2 regions of the Kitasatospora sp. NPDC094015 genome follow, and region 2 is predicted to be linked to the other one. Evidence: riboswitches for the same ligand, from Rfam matches in the RefSeq annotation. Region 2 holds a riboswitch; the other holds the start of a gene.
The links. A riboswitch is a leader RNA that binds a small molecule or an ion and turns the genes downstream of it on or off. The one in region 2 is predicted to bind cyclic di-AMP.

Region 1: linked by a shared signal. The riboswitch ahead of ABT014_RS33400 (transglycosylase family protein) and the one ahead of ABT014_RS03230 (C40 family peptidase) in region 2 are both predicted to bind cyclic di-AMP.

Annotation. Positions count from the first base shown of each region.
Region 1 is NZ_JBEOUL010000056.1:9,477-16,819, forward strand. Features, by position in the region: gene ABT014_RS33375 (Sco1979 family transcriptional regulator) at 1-462, opposite strand, end outside; gene ABT014_RS33380 (ATP-binding protein) at 879-1,385, shown strand; gene ABT014_RS33385 (DUF397 domain-containing protein) at 1,599-1,844, opposite strand; gene ABT014_RS33390 (sirohydrochlorin chelatase) at 2,263-3,150, shown strand; gene ABT014_RS33395 (hypothetical protein) at 3,233-5,245, opposite strand; cyclic di-AMP (ydaO/yuaA leader) riboswitch at 5,673-5,834, shown strand; gene ABT014_RS33400 (transglycosylase family protein) at 5,840-7,012, shown strand; gene ABT014_RS33405 (hypothetical protein) at 7,107-7,307, shown strand.
Region 2 is NZ_JBEOUL010000002.1:203,540-210,882, reverse strand. Features, by position in the region: gene ABT014_RS03245 (hypothetical protein) at 1-38, shown strand, start outside; gene ABT014_RS03240 (NYN domain-containing protein) at 246-1,625, shown strand; gene ABT014_RS03235 (C40 family peptidase) at 1,815-2,843, shown strand; cyclic di-AMP (ydaO/yuaA leader) riboswitch at 3,234-3,417, shown strand; gene ABT014_RS03230 (C40 family peptidase) at 3,428-4,510, shown strand; gene ABT014_RS03225 (C40 family peptidase) at 4,758-5,822, shown strand; gene ABT014_RS03220 (hypothetical protein) at 5,843-7,117, shown strand; gene ABT014_RS03215 (carbohydrate kinase family protein) at 7,152-7,343, opposite strand, start outside.

The DNA.
Region 1 (7,343 bases), on a different contig from region 2:
GACCCGGCGCTCGATCTCCTCCTCGGCGAGCGCCGGCCGGCTCTGGCCGAAGATCGCGCGGGCGTACTCCTCGCACTGCAGCAGGCCGGGGATGAACTGCACCTCGTAGGTGCGGATCAGCGCGGCGGCCTCCTCCAGACCGATGTAGGTCTGGAACCAGTTGGGCAGCACGTCGGTGAAGCTGTGCCACCAGCCGGACTTGTTGGCCTCCCGGACCAGGCCGAGCAGCGCCTCGCGCTCGGTGCCGTCGTTGACGCCGTAGAGGCTGAGCAGGTCGGCGACGTCCCGCTCCTTGAAGCTCACCCGGCCGAGTTCCATCCGGCTGATCTTGGACTCGGAGGCGCGGATGGCGTAGCCGGCGTCCTCGCGGGTGATGGCGCGTCCCTCGCGCAGGCGGCGGAGCTGGGAGCCGAGGAGGATCCGGCGCACCATCGAACCACCACCGGGCTGAACTGTGGTCATGCGGTCGAAACCTCCACCTCGGGCAAACAGCGCACAGTCTGCCATCAGTTGAGCGCTCTCGGTGCCGGTACTGGTGCAACGATCTACCAGTTCTGCATCACACCCACCATCTTGCACGTGCATCCGGCGCTTGCATATGCCAATCGTCCGACTGCACGTGAATCGACTCTTGCATCTGCAGTGAGCGCAGAGGACCATGGTGCACGTGCACCTGCACACCCCTGGCAATTCCGCGGGCTCCGCCTCGACCTCATGCGCGAACCGCACGCCGTACCCGGCAGCGCTGTCCGCGCAGCCGGATTCGCGTGCGCGCGAGAGGTCGTCGGGCGCGGGCCCCGCGGCCGAGCGAGTCGGAGGTGACCGGCATGACCCCGGCGGGTCCAGCCGTGTCGGCCCCCTTATGGGAGGAGCTCTTCATGAGCACCGGAACGGCGCTGGCGACCGACCCCCACGTGGTCAGCTGTACCCTCGCTCCCCGCTTCGAGGCCGTCAGAACCGCGCGCGAGTTCGCCAGATCAACGCTTCAGGGCTGGGGCCTGGGGGAGCTCTTCGACGACGTCTCGCTGGTCGCCTCGGAGCTGGTCACCAATGCGCTCCGGCATGCGCTCGGCGCCGCCGAGCCGGCCCGCCTGCCCGCCCAACCGGGCCCCCGGCAGGCCGCCGACGCCACCCTGCCGATCCGAATAAGCCTGGTGCACCGCTCGCCGCAGGTGGTCTGCGCGGTCAGTGACCCGAGCAGCACCGGACCGGTGGCCCGGGAGGCCGACTTCGTCGCCGAGTCCGGGCGCGGGCTGCACCTGGTCGACTCCTTCAGCCGCTCCTGGGGCTGGCACCCGCTGGCCGGCGCGGGCAAGGTGGTCTGGGCCCTGTTCGAGGCCGCCCCCGAGGCGCCGACCGCGGGCCGCCACCGCCGCTCCGCCTAGCACCGGCCGCGCGGACGCCGCCCGGGTGCCGTACGCTCCGGCGGCTGCCCGCCGGCCCGGGCCGGGCCGCGCGCCGCTCTCCCCTTCTTACCCGCTCGCGCACGAGCACCGCAGCGCGACCGCCCACCGGCCCGGTGCCGGCCCCGGAAGCATCGAGGCCGCCGTGGCGACTGCGCCCACGACGGCCCTGTACGTACCTGGTTCGACAGAAGGTCAGTTCGCCCCCGCGGCGAGGTGGTCGAACTCCCCGTCCTTGACCCCGAGCAGCATCGCGGTGATCTCGGCCCGGGTGTAGACCAGCGCCGGGCCGTCCGGGAAGCGCGAGTTCCGCATCGCGACCTCTCCGCCGGGGAGGGCCGCGAACTCCACGCAGTTGCCCTGGGAGTTGCTGTGCCGGCTCTTCTGCCAGACCACACCGTCGAGGTCCGCAGCCGCCATGCCGTTGAAAACGTCACCCATTGAAATCTCCCCGATTGACCGGCGATGTCCTCACCTGACGTGATGATAGCCCGGCTGCACGTGCATCAGCACGGGATGCCGACCGTGCTGATGCACGACACGAGTGGGGCTACAGAATGGTTCCAGCAAGGCTGTTGACGGTACGGAACCGGACAAAGGCGGCGAACCCAGGCTGTTTCGATGACGGTCCGTGCATCCCGGCAAGCGCCGTGTCGATCTTCGGCCGGAGCCGTGCAGCTTACGGGCAGTCACCTCCCCAGGGTGTGAGCCGCGTCACGGTCGATCCACCGAAGTGTCAATGTCCCGACAGGGAATGGAGGATGATTTGGCCGGAAATGCGCCTCTTGTCCAGCACGGTTTCACCCTGTCCTGGGATCCGACTGCAGGCGCCGCGGCGGAATGTCCTACGATCTCCGCCATGAGCACCGCAGCGATCCCGGGCACTCCACTGCCCGTCCGTACGCCAGGCTCCCGTGCGCGGGGGCGCCACCGTCGTCCTGAGCGCCCGGAGATCCCGGTCGGCTCCCCGGCCCTGGTGCTCGCGGTGCCCGCCGCGGCCGGCCCGGAGTCCCGTCCCGTGGTGGACGAGCTGCTCTCGATCGTGCGCGGCGAGCAGCCCGGCATCGAGGCCGCCGCCGCCTACCTGAGCGTCACCGAGGGCACCGAGGACGCCGTGTCGGTGGCCGACCTGCTCGTCGGCGCCACCTCCGCGGGCTTCCCGCCGCCGGTCGTGGTGCCGCTGCTGACCGGTCCGCACGACCGGCTGGCCGAGCTGCACCAGGTCGCCGCCGCGGCCGGTTCGGCCGTCACCGACGCGCTGGGCCCGCACCCGCTGCTGGCCGAGGCCGTGCACGTGCGGCTCTCCGAGGCCGGTCTGGCCCGCGCCGACCGGGCCCGGCTGTTCGCCATCACCACCGCCGCGGACGGCATCGTGCTGACCGTGGTCGGCGGCGAGGAGGCCGCGACGGCCGCCGGGATCACCGGTGTGCTGCTGGCCGCCCGCCTGGCCGTCCCGGTGGTGGCCGCCGCGCTGGACGTCCCGGGTTCGGTGGCCGCGGCCGTCGACCACCTGCGGGCCACCGGTTCGCAGCGTCCCGCGCTCGCCCCACTGGTGATCGGCCCGGAGGCCGACCCCGAGCTGCTGGCGACCGCCGCCGAGGAGACCGGCTGCCCGAGCGCCGCCCCGCTGGGCGCGTACCCGACGGTGGGCCAGCTGATCGCCGGCATCTACCTCGCCGAGCTGCCGCCGCCGGCGCAGGTCGAGGAGCCGGCCGGGGAGCCCGTCGAGGAACAGCCCGCCGGCTGAGCCCGACCCTGCACGCGACGACCCGGCCCCGGCCACCCGATCGAGGGTGGCCGGGGCCGGGTCGTTGCGGTGCGGACGCCGGTCAGCCGACCCGGGTGGTGGGCGCCGCGACGTCGCTCAGCTTCACCGCCGGGGTGACCGGCTGGCGCGGACCGTCCGGAACGCTCGCCGGGGCGATCGAGGCGTTCCACTGCGGCGCCGAACTGCCGCCGCCCTTGTCCGGCTTGGTCAGCTCGACGGCCTGGCTCTCGCCGGCCTTGCGCAGCACGATCCGCTCGGGCGGGGGCGACTGCGGGTCCAGCCAGACCTCGTTCCCGCTGAACGAGCAGTCCAGCACCTGGACGGAGTCGGGGTGCCCGTCGCTGGTGGCGCGGAAGGCGATGCCGGCCTTGCGGTAGCCGGTCAGCCGGCTGCGGCTGATGGTCACCGGCTGCCCGGCCAGCTGGTGCTTGGCCGTCTCCACCGCGTAGTCGGACTGCCCGGCGGCGTCGATCAACAGGCCGTCGAAGACCGTCCCCTGGTCCCGGCCGAGCGCGTGGACCGCGATCCCGCCGGCGGCGTTGCCGTACAGCACGCTCGCGGTGTAGTCGAAGTCGTTCAGGTAGGCGCCGTGCTCGATGCCCCAGCCGCCGTTGTGGTACGCGACGAACTGGCCCACGGTGTGGTGGTGCTGGGCGTTGAGCCAGACGAAGATGCCGTTCTCGAGGTTGTTGTGGGCCAGGCACCGCTCGAAGGTCCAGACGCCCTCGCTGGTCTCCGGCCACTCGTACCCGGAGGCGCCGGTGGCGCCCTGGACGCCGACCGCCACGCAGCCGGTGGCCTTGCTCCCGCTGCCGGCGCCGAGGCTGAAGCCGGTCAGCCGGTAGCCGCGCGGGTTGGGTTCGAAGACCGTCCGGGAGGCGACGCAGGAGTCGTAGAGGATGTCGTCGGACGGCCCCTGCGGGGTGCGGGTGTCCTGCGGGCCGTCCCACCAGTAGGCGTCCTCCCAGGTGTTGTGGCTGATGCAGCTGCGGAAGGTGACGCCGTGGCTCATGTGCGGGACGAAGGCGTGGTTGCCCGCGTCGCGCACCACCACGCCCTCCACGACGGTGCCCCGGCTGGCGTCGGCGAGCATGTGGAAGTGGAGCCCGTAGCGGCCGAGCACCGGCTCGGTGACGGGCTTTCCGTTCCACTGCTCCTTGCCGTTGGTGCGCGGGCCGAGCCAGCGCAGCGCCGCGTGCCGCACGTCGGCGTGGCGGGAGCTGGTGAGGTGGATGTGGGCGCGGCCGTGCTCGGTGCCCTCCACCCGGACGTTGCGGGTCAGGTTGAGCACCTCGGCGCCGACGGTGACGCCGGCTCCGACCGCGACCCGCGGGTGGGCGTAGGTCAACGGGCCGTCAAGGACGACCGTGCTGCCGTTGACCTGACGCACCGTGCGCAGGTCGTACCGGGTGGAGAAGTCCTCGCTGTCGGGGGGCGCGGTCGGGGTGACGGCGAGTTCGTCGCCGGGCTGCCAGCCGCTCGGGGCGGCGGCCAGGGTGATGCTGGTGTCGCCCGCCTTGAGCGCGCCGGCGGCCCGCACCCAGGCCGTCCGGGGCGCGCCGTCCAGCCGCAGGTAGCCGGCGCCGGTCACCCACAGCCCGGTATCGGTGGGGACCACGGTCATCCCGCCGCCCTCGAACCGGCCCTCGTCCACGCCCGGGAACTTCAGGGTGTGCACCACCGTGCCGGTGGGCGCCAGGCTGAGGCTGCCGCGGACCTCGACGTTGCCGGCCGAGCTCAGGGTGAGGCTGCGGTCCTTGGCGAAGACCAGCGAGCCCGTCGGCTCGATCAGCAGCGAGCCCACCGCGGCGTCGCCGTCCAGCAGCACCTGGTCGGTGATCCGCACCGCCGACCTCGGCCCGGGCACCGCGCCGCCCCAGCCCGCCGGGTCGGACCAGTGCCGGCCGCCCTCGGGCACGGTGGGGGCGGGCTGCGGGGGCACGGGTGCGGCGCTGGCCGACGGGGACGGCGAGCCGTGCTGGTGGGTGCCGGGAGTCGCCCCGGCCTCGGTGCGGACCGGACCGGGACGCCGGGAGCCGACCGGCGCCTGCCGGAGGTACTCCTCGCCGGTCACCGCCGCGACGATTCCGACGGCCCCCCAGATCAGCAGCCTGCGCCGGGCGATACGTCCCTTATGGTCCGGTTCGGCCCGGTGCGAGCGGGGCCGGCGCGGCGGCGATGGCGGCTCGGCGCCGCCGTCGGACTCCGGCGGTCTCTCCTCGAACTCCATGATCGGTTACCCCTCCCCCAGGCCGCGGGCCGGCTCTGCCGACTGAAGCATAGGCAAGTCCCCCTCCGACAAAGGCTTTTGAGCGAAAGCGATTGAATATGAACGGGGCGAACTGGGTTTATCGATCTTTAATACCCGATCAAGGCGGTGTGATGGCGCTCACACATATTTGCGGTTTCAACTTGTCTCTGCCTAATGTCCTCCCACGTTCGTGGTCACACGGACCCAGCCACCCGGGACGCCGAGTCCTGCCGCCGGGTGGGCTGGCAGCGCTCGCAACGCACCACGGCAGGAGCGGGGGAACCAGGTAGGTCGCCCAGGAGCGGTACGCCAGTACCGGTCCGGGGCTTGGGGTGAAGCCGTATTCACGTACGGCCGGGCAACTCCAGCCCGAATCCGACAGCTCACCTCGTAGGCGTGGGAGAGGATCGCATCTTCATGCTGCCCATCAGCGCCTCCAAGCGCGCCCGCCGCATCATCGCCACCACCGGTGTCGTCGGCATCGGTCTCACCATCCCGTGCCTCACCGCCGGCTCCGCGTCCGCCGCCTCGGTCGCCACCTGGGACAAGGTCGCCCAGTGCGAGTCCTCCGGCAACTGGTCGATCAACACCGGCAACGGCTTCTACGGCGGCCTGCAGTTCACCTCCAGCACCTGGGCCGCCTTCGGTGGCACCGCGTACGCCCCGCAGGCCAACCAGGCCACCAAGGACCAGCAGATCGCCGTCGCCGAGAAGGTGCTCGCCTCCCAGGGCCCCGGCGCCTGGCCGGTGTGCTCCGTCCAGGCCGGTCTGACCAAGGGCGGCGAGGCCCCGCAGCTGAGCACCGGCGCCGCGGCCACCACCACCCAGACCGCACCGAAGCCCGCCGCCGCCCCCAAGCCGGCCGCCGCTCCGAAGCCCGCCGCGCAGAGCGCCGCGCCGCAGAGCACCCAGCAGCAGTCGACCGGCAAGCAGTGGACCGGCGACCGCCGCTGGGACGGCCACCAGGGCGCCCACGACTACACCGTGGTCGCCGGCGACTGGCTGTCGCAGATCGCCGAGAAGAACCACGTCCAGGGCGGCTGGGAGAAGCTCTACGAGCTGAACAAGTCGGTCCTGACCGAGGGCGCCGACCACATCTACCCGGGCCAGCACCTCTCGCTGGGCGGCGACACCCAGGCCGCCGCGCCGGCCGCCGCCAAGCCGGCCACCAGCGCCCCCGCCGCCGCGACCACCACCGCGGCCAAGCCCGCCGCCGCCACCCAGGCCACCGGCTCCAAGGCCGCCGCGGTCAACTTCGCGCTGTCCAAGGTCGGCCAGGCCTACGTCTACGGCGGCAGCAGCGACGGCGGCTGGGACTGCTCGGGCCTGGTCCAGGCGGCCTACCGCCAGGCCGGCATCTCGCTGCCCCGCGTCGCCGCGGACCAGGCGGACACCGCCACCCGCGTCTCGCTGGACAACCTGCTCCCGGGCGACCTGCTGTTCTGGTCCAACAACGGCAGCAACTCCGGTGTCTACCACGTCGCGCTCTACGTCGGTGACGGCAAGTACGTCGAGGCCGCCAACCCGAGCGCCGGCGTGCGGACCGAGACCATCGCCGACTGGGCCCCGGACTTCGCGGGCCGGATCTGATCCAGGATCCACCGGGCCGCGGCCCTCGGAGACCTTTCCGGTTCCGGGGGCAGCGGCCTAGGCTGAGGCGGGTCGACTCCGAGGAGCACCCGCCATGGCCAAGGTCACCATCACCCTCGACGCCGATCTCGCGATCGAGGTGATGCTCCAGTCCGGCACGAGGAATCCGCAGGACGCGGTCGAGCTGATCGTCCGTGACTACCTCGACCGCACCCGGCGCACCGAGGCGCGGACCGGCGACGCGGCCGACCAGCAGCGCCTGAACCACCGCAGGCCGGTCGTCGAGGAGGGCTGAGGAGCCGGACCCGACGCCCCCACCCCCGAAGACGTG
Region 2 (7,343 bases):
GCGCCGACGAGGCCGCGGACGAAGCACCCGGGGCCTGACCGGCCCGGCGCCCGGACGGCCCGCCCCGATGTGTGGCGTGCTGTCGGTGGGGCACGGTAGACGGGACAATTGCAGAGAGCGGTGAGTTCCAGGGCAGCGGCACAGGGCCGTGCGGACCCCGCCGGACCAGGATCGGAGCCGAGCACGTGGTGGACGCAGCGAGGGGGCCCGCCGAGCCGCAGGGGCAGCAGCCCGCCGCGGACCCGGTGCTCCCCGGCCCGGACGACGCCGCGGCGACGGTCGAGCCCGACCCCGGGGCGGAGGACCCGGGCGCGCCCGAGCAGCTGGACCGGCCGCTGCCCGAGGGCGTCCGCCGCCGGGTGGTCGGGCTGGCCGCCGACGCGCTCGGCGGGATCCCCGCCGCCGACCTGCCCGCCTCGCTGCGCCAGTACGCCAAGTTCACGCCGGCCCGGCGGGCCAAGTACGCCGGGACGGCGCTGGCCGCCGCGCTGGAGGCGGACCCGGCGTTCCGGCTGCGGATAGCCGACCGCCTGCGGCTGGGCCAGCCGGACCTGGTGAAGTCCCTCGAGTCGGGCACCGTGCCCGGTGCGGCCGACCCGATGGACGTGGCCGCCGGTGCGTACCTGCTGCGCACGGCCGGCTGGACCAGGGTCGTGGTGGAGGCCGGCGAGGAGGTCGAGCGGGCCGGCGCGGAGGGCGCCGCCGCGGAGGCCGCCCGGCTGGTCGAGAAGTTGCAGGAGGAACTGGCCGAGGCCCGCGCAGGGGCGCGGGCCGACCTGGAGCGCCAGCGGGCCGAGGCGGAGGGCGTCCGCAAGGAGGCGGAGGCCCTGCGCAAGCGGGTCCGCACGCTGGAGAGCGACACCCGGCGGGCGCAGGCCGAGAGCCGAAAGCTGCTGAGCGAGCTGGAGGCGCTGCGCACCGCGGGCGCGACCGAGCGCAGCACCGCCGACAGCGAGGTGCGCCGGCTCAAGCACCGGATCACCGAGCTGGAGACGGCCGTGGAGACCGGCCGGCGCTCCGCCCGCGAGGGCCGCACGGTGGAGGACATGCGGCTGCGGCTGCTGCTGGACACCGTGCTGCACTCGGCCCAGGGGCTCCAGCGGGAGCTGGCGCTGCCGGTGGTCCAGCTGCGTCCGGCGGATCTGGTGGACGCGGTGGAGCCGGTCTCCGCCTCGCCCAACGACGTGGCCCGTCGCGGGCTGGCCGAGGACGATCCGGCGCTGCTGGACCAGCTGCTGGCGATCCCGCAGGTGCACCTGGTGGTGGACGGCTACAACGTGACCAAGTCCGGGTACCCGGCGCTGCCGCTGGAGCAGCAGCGGATGCGGCTGCTCGGCGGGCTGGCGATGCTGGCGCAGCGCACCCAGGCCGAGGTGACCTGCGTGTTCGACGGGCAGGACCTGGACGTGCCGGTGATGATGGCGCCGCCGCGCGGGGTACGGGTGCGGTTCAGCCGGACCGGGGAGACCGCGGACGAGCTGATCCGCCGTCTGGTGCGGGCCGAGCCGCAGGGGCGTCCGGTGGTGGTGGTGTCCACCGACAAGGAGGTGGCGGACGGCGTGCGCAAGGCCGGCGCGCGCCCGGTGGCCTCGATCCTGCTGCTGAATCGGTTGGCCCGGGCCTGAATCGGTGAGCCGTCGTCAGCCCCTGGTTGACGGGATGTGTCGGCGGCGTGAAGTCCCGTGGCGGGTAGGAAGTTCGTTCCGGTAGGGGAGTGGCGCCGGAGCATGATCTTCACTAGGGTCTGGCGTCAAACCTATATTCCGGACTTTCGCTCGTTCGGGTGAGTCCAGCAGGAAGAAGGAGCTACCCCCTTGGCCTCCCACCGCCGTCCTAAGCAGCCGAGCCGTGCGCGGGTGACCGTGCTGACCGCTGCCGCAGCGACCGCGGTCGCCCTGTCCGCCCAGGTGAGCGCGCACGCCGCGCCCGCCAAGCCGAACAAGGACGAGGTCAAGGCGCAGGTCGACAAGCTGCTGGACGAGCAGGAGCAGGCCGCCGAGCGCTACAACGGCGCCAAGGAGCGGGCCGACCAGCTGCGCAAGCAGGCCGACCAGCTCCAGGACCAGGTCGCCCGCGGCCAGGGCCAGATGACCGAGCTGGCCTCCGGGCTGGCCGCGGTGGCCGGGCAGGAGTACCGCTCCGGCGGCATCGACCCGTCGATGCAGCTGATGCTCTCCACCAACCCGGACGGCTACCTGGCGCAGGCCTCCAGCTTCGAGCAGGCGGCCAGCACCCAGGCGGACACCCTGAAGTCGCTGAAGGACCAGCAGCGCCGGCTGGACCAGCAGAAGCAGGAGGCGGCGACCGTCCTCGCCGAGCTGGACCGCAGCACCCAGGCGCTGAACGACGCGAAGAACGACGTCCAGGCCAAGCTCAAGGAGGCGCAGCAGCTGCTGAGCCAGCTGAGCGCCGCCGACCGGGCCGCGGTGATGGGCGACAAGGCATCCCGCAGCGACTCCCGCTACGACCTGGCGAACCTGCCGGCCCCCAGCGGCTACGCCGCGGCGGCGGTCGCGGCCGCGATGAGCAAGCGCGGTTCGGCGTACGTCTGGGGCGCCACCGGCCCGAGCACCTTCGACTGCTCCGGCCTGATGGTCTGGGCGTACGCCAAGGCCGGTGTCTCGCTGCCGCGCACCTCGCAGTCGCAGGCCAGCGTGGGTACCAACGTCGGCACCAACATCGCCAACGCCCAGCCCGGCGACCTGGTGATCTACCACAGCGACGCGCACCACGTCGGGATGTACATCGGCAACGGCCTGGTGGTGCACGCCCCGCACACCGGTGACGTGGTGAAGGTGATGGCGGCCGACGCCATGCCGATCAAGACCATCCGCCGGGTCTGAGCCACCTCGGCCGCGCCGGCGGCGGGCCCCTGACGGCCCGTCCCATATCGGACATTTGCCCGTACTTCCGGCGAACTGACGGCCCATGACACGCCCGGGCGGGTCGAGATCTCCTTGTGATCTCCGACACGTTCGGGTGTTTCGCATTCCGGCCGTTTCCGGGATATCCATCATCCCTGCGTAGGGAAGCTGTCACTGTCGGTCGCAATCGCAATCGAACAGGGCAAGGATTTCGACTTTTTTCCGACAAGGATTTGAACGGATCACGGATGGGTTACTAGGGTCATCCCACGGACCGCCGCCCAGTCGCTCACCCAACCAGGGTGACAACGGTGGTCGCCGCCGAGTCCGAGACGCAGCTGGGCAGCCCGACTGCCCAGGGGGAAGCCCCCGTTGGGGGTGCTGTCGATCGGAGCCGGGGAACCACGTTCCTCGGGGTGAATCGGCGCCAGGCCGCCGCTCCGGCGGTGCGCGGAGGACCGCGCACCTGACGGGTGGTCGGTGAGGCGTCGTAGGGCATCTCTTCCGGCCCGAACCCGTCAGCTCACCCGGTAGGCGGTGTGAGGAAGAAGGAGTCCGCCTTCGTGGCGTCCCATCGTCGTCCCAAGCCCGCCGGTCGGGCCCGTGTCTCGATCCTGACGGCCGCCGCGGCCACCGCGGTGGCGCTCTCCGCGCAGACCGGCGCGCACGCCGACCCGGCCCCCACCAAGGACCAGGTCAAGCAGCAGGTCGATGAGCTCAACGAGCAGGCCGAGGTCAAGACCGAGGCGTTCAACGCCGCCACCGAGCGCGAGCAGGACCTGCAGAAGCAGGTCGGGCAGCTCCAGGACCAGGTGGCCCGGCAGCAGGCGCAGGTCAGCGGCATCCAGGGCACCCTGGGCGAGCTCGCCGCGGAGCAGTACCGCACCGGCGGGATCCCGCAGACCGTGCAGCTGATGCTCTCCGCCAGCCCGGACTCCTTCCTCAACCAGGCCGGCGCGGCCAACCAGGTCGGCAGCTCGCAGGCCGACGTGCTGAAGTCGTTCAAGGACCAGCAGGCCAAGCTCGACCAGCAGAAGGTGGAGGCCGAGCAGAAGCTCGCCGAGCTGGACGCCACCACCAAGCGGCTGAAGGCCGACAAGGAAGAGATCCTCGGCAAGCTCGCCAAGGCGCAGAGCCTGCTCGACTCGCTCACCCAGAAGGAGCGGGACGACCTCGCCGCCGCCGAGGCGAAGTCCGCGGCCGAGGCGAAGGCCAAGGCGACCTCCGCCCCGGCGCCCGAGCGCGCCTCCCGCGACTCCGCCCGCGCCGACGTGCCGGTCAACGTGCCGGCCGGCTCGCACGCCGCCGCCGCGATCGCCGCGGCCACCTCCAAGCTCGGCTCGCCGTACTCGTACGGCGCGGCCGGCCCGAGCGCCTTCGACTGCTCCGGTCTGATGAAGTGGGCCTACGCCCAGGCGGGCGTGTCGCTGCCGCGCACCTCGCAGGACCAGGCCGGCGCCGGCACCAGCATCGGCACCAACGTGGCCAACGCCCAGCCGGGCGACCTGATCATCTACTACGGCGACCAGCACCACGTCGGGATGTACATCGGCAACGGCCAGATCATCCACGCGCCGCGCACCGGTGTCCCGGTGCGCTACGAGTCGGCGACCGCGATGCCGATCTCGAAGATCGTCCGCCCCTGACCCCGTGTCACGCCGTCCGCCGGCCCGGTGCTCCCACGAGCACCGGGCCGGCGTCGTCGTACCCGCCGACCTGCGGCGGGCCGGGGATTGGGCCAGCTGTCCGATTAGTGCTCAAATATTCGCTCCTGGAGGGGTTTGGACTGGATCGCCGCGACTCGCTAGGGTCTGCCCCCGGACCTCCGCGAGGACGGCCGACCCGGTCCGGGCGGCGGCGGTGGCCCGGTCGCAGGAACGGAGCCGCCGCAGCATGACCGTGCACCGCCGTCCCCAACTGCCAGGCGTGCGGCGGCTCGCCCGCGCACTCGCGGTCACGGCCGCCGCCACCACCGCCCTCGGTGTGACGGTCGCGGGCAGTGCCCATGCCCTCCCCGGCGCCCCGGTCGAGCCGACCGCCAAGAAGGACGTGAAGGCGCAGATCGACCAGCTCTACGACGAGGCCGAGCAGGCGTCCGAGAAGTACAACGCCGCCCAGGAGTACCAGAAGCGGCTGCAGCGCGAGACCACCCTGCTGCAGGGCCAGGTCGCGGCCGGCCAGGAGGACCTCAACCGGCTCCGCCAGGACCTCGGGTCGCTGGCGGCCGAGCAGTACCGCTCCGGCGGGATGGACCCGGGGGTGCGGCTGATGCTCGACTCCGACCCCGACGCCTACCTGGCCGGGGCCCGCGTGCTCGACCAGGCCGCGCAGCGGCAGAACGACGCGCTGCACCAGGTCCTGGACCGCCAGCGCCGGCTGGACCAGCGCCGCCAGGAGGTCGGCGCCAAGCTCACCGAGCTGGAGGACGTCCGGCGGACCCTCGCGGAGAGCAAGACCGAGATCCACCAGCGGCTGGTGAAGGCGCAGCACCTGCTGAACGGGCTGGGCACGGTCGAGCGGGCCCGGATGGCGGCCGACGACGCCCGGGAGGCCGAGCAGCGCGCGACCCGCGGCACGGACCGGCTCGACCTCGGCGACCAGCCGCCCTCCTCGGGCCGGGCGGCGGCCGCGCTGGCCGCCGCGATCAGCAAGATCGGATCACCGTACGTCTACGGATCGACCGGCCCCCGTACCTTCGACTGCTCCGGTCTGATGTACTGGGCGTGGCGGCAGGCCGGAGTGACCCTGCCCCGCACCTCGCAGGCGCAGGCCTCGGCGGGGCAGCGGATCAGCCTCGGAGAAGCACGGCCCGGAGACCTGGTGATCTTCTACAAGGACATGCACCACGTCGGCATGTACGCCGGCGGCGGCGTGGTCGTGCACGCCCCGTACCCGGGCGCCCGGGTCCGCTACGAGAGCGTCAACGCGATGCCCGTCGCCGGGGTGGTACGGGTCTGAGCGGCGAGCCGGAACAGCTGGTGACCGACCTGCCGCCGCAGCCGCCGGCAGGGCGGTCCCGGCTGTCCCGGCGGGCCGCGCTGCTGCTCGCGGCCGGCGGGCTGGCCCAGGCCTCGGTGCCGCTGCTGCGCCCGGCGGCGCGCCCGTCCGCGGTGCCCGAGGCGGCCCGGCCCGGGGTGCGGCCGGTGGTCGAGGGGCTGCTGGCCGAACGGGCGGCGGCGCTGCTGCGCCACGACCGGGCGGCGCTGGCCGCCGGAACGGCACCGGACGCGGCGCAGGCCCAGCTCGCGCTGCTCGACCGGCTGGCCGAGGTCCCGTTCGCGGAGCTCGGCTACCGGATCACCTCCTTCACCGAGCCGCCGCCGGAGGCGGACCGGATCGTCGTCGCCGCCGAGCTCGACCACCGGCTGACCGACCTGGACCAGTACCCCGCGGTGGTGTCCCGGCGACTGGCGTTCGTCCGGCTCCCGGAGGGCTGGCGGCTGGCCGAGGACGAGCCGTCCGGCGCCCCGGCACTCTGGGACCTCGGGCCGGTCCGCGCGGTGCGCGGGGCGCGCTGCCTGGTGCTCGGGCTCGCCGAGCAGACCGAGCTGGCCACCCTCGCCGCCCGGGCGGACCAGGCGGTGCCGGCCGTCGGGGCCGTCTGGGGGGACGCCTGGCCGGGCCGGCTGCTGCTCGAACTGCCCGGCTCGGAGAGCGAGTTCGCCCGCCTGCTGGATGTGCAGCCGGAGTCGTACCAGGGCATCGCCGCGGTCACCGTGGCGGTCTCCGGCGCCCCGGAGCACACCCCGGCCGACCGGATCCTGGTCAACCCGGAGGCGTACCGCGGGCTCAGCGAGCTGGGCCGCCGGGTGGTCGTCACGCACGAGGCCACCCATGTCGCCACCCGGGCCTACACCCGCGGCTGGACCCCGATGTGGCTCTCGGAGGGCGTCGCCGACCACACGGCGTACCTGGACACCGGGCGCAGCGCCCGGCAGATCGCCCCCGGGCTGGCGCAGGACGTGGCGGCCGGCCGGATCCCCCGGACGCTGCCCTCGGACGCCGACTTCACCGCGGGCGCCGCCCGGATCGGGCAGGCCTACGAGCTGTCCTGGCTGGCCTGCGGGGTGATCGCCCGGGAGTTCGGCGAGCGCAGCCTGGTCCGGTTCTACCAGGACGTCGGCGAGTCGGGACGGCCGGCGGCGGGGGAGAGCCCGGACGCGGTGCTGGACCGGCTGCTGCGCGGCCGGCTCGGGATCGGCGTGGCCGATTTCACCGCGCTGTGGACCGCCGAGGCCGCCCGGCTGGCCTGACCGCCGCTCCCCCCGCTCACCCCCGAAGGCCCGCTCACCCCCGGACGGCGGTCGCGCCCAGCGCGGCCCGCAGCCGGGCCGGGTCGATCAGCGCGGTGTGCGTGCCCGGCCGGGTGCAGGCGTACGCCCCGGCGGCGGCACCGGCCCGCATGCACTCCTCCACCGGGCGCCCGGCCAGCCGGCGGGCGAGGAACCCACTGACGAAGGCGTCCCCGGCGCCGTTGCT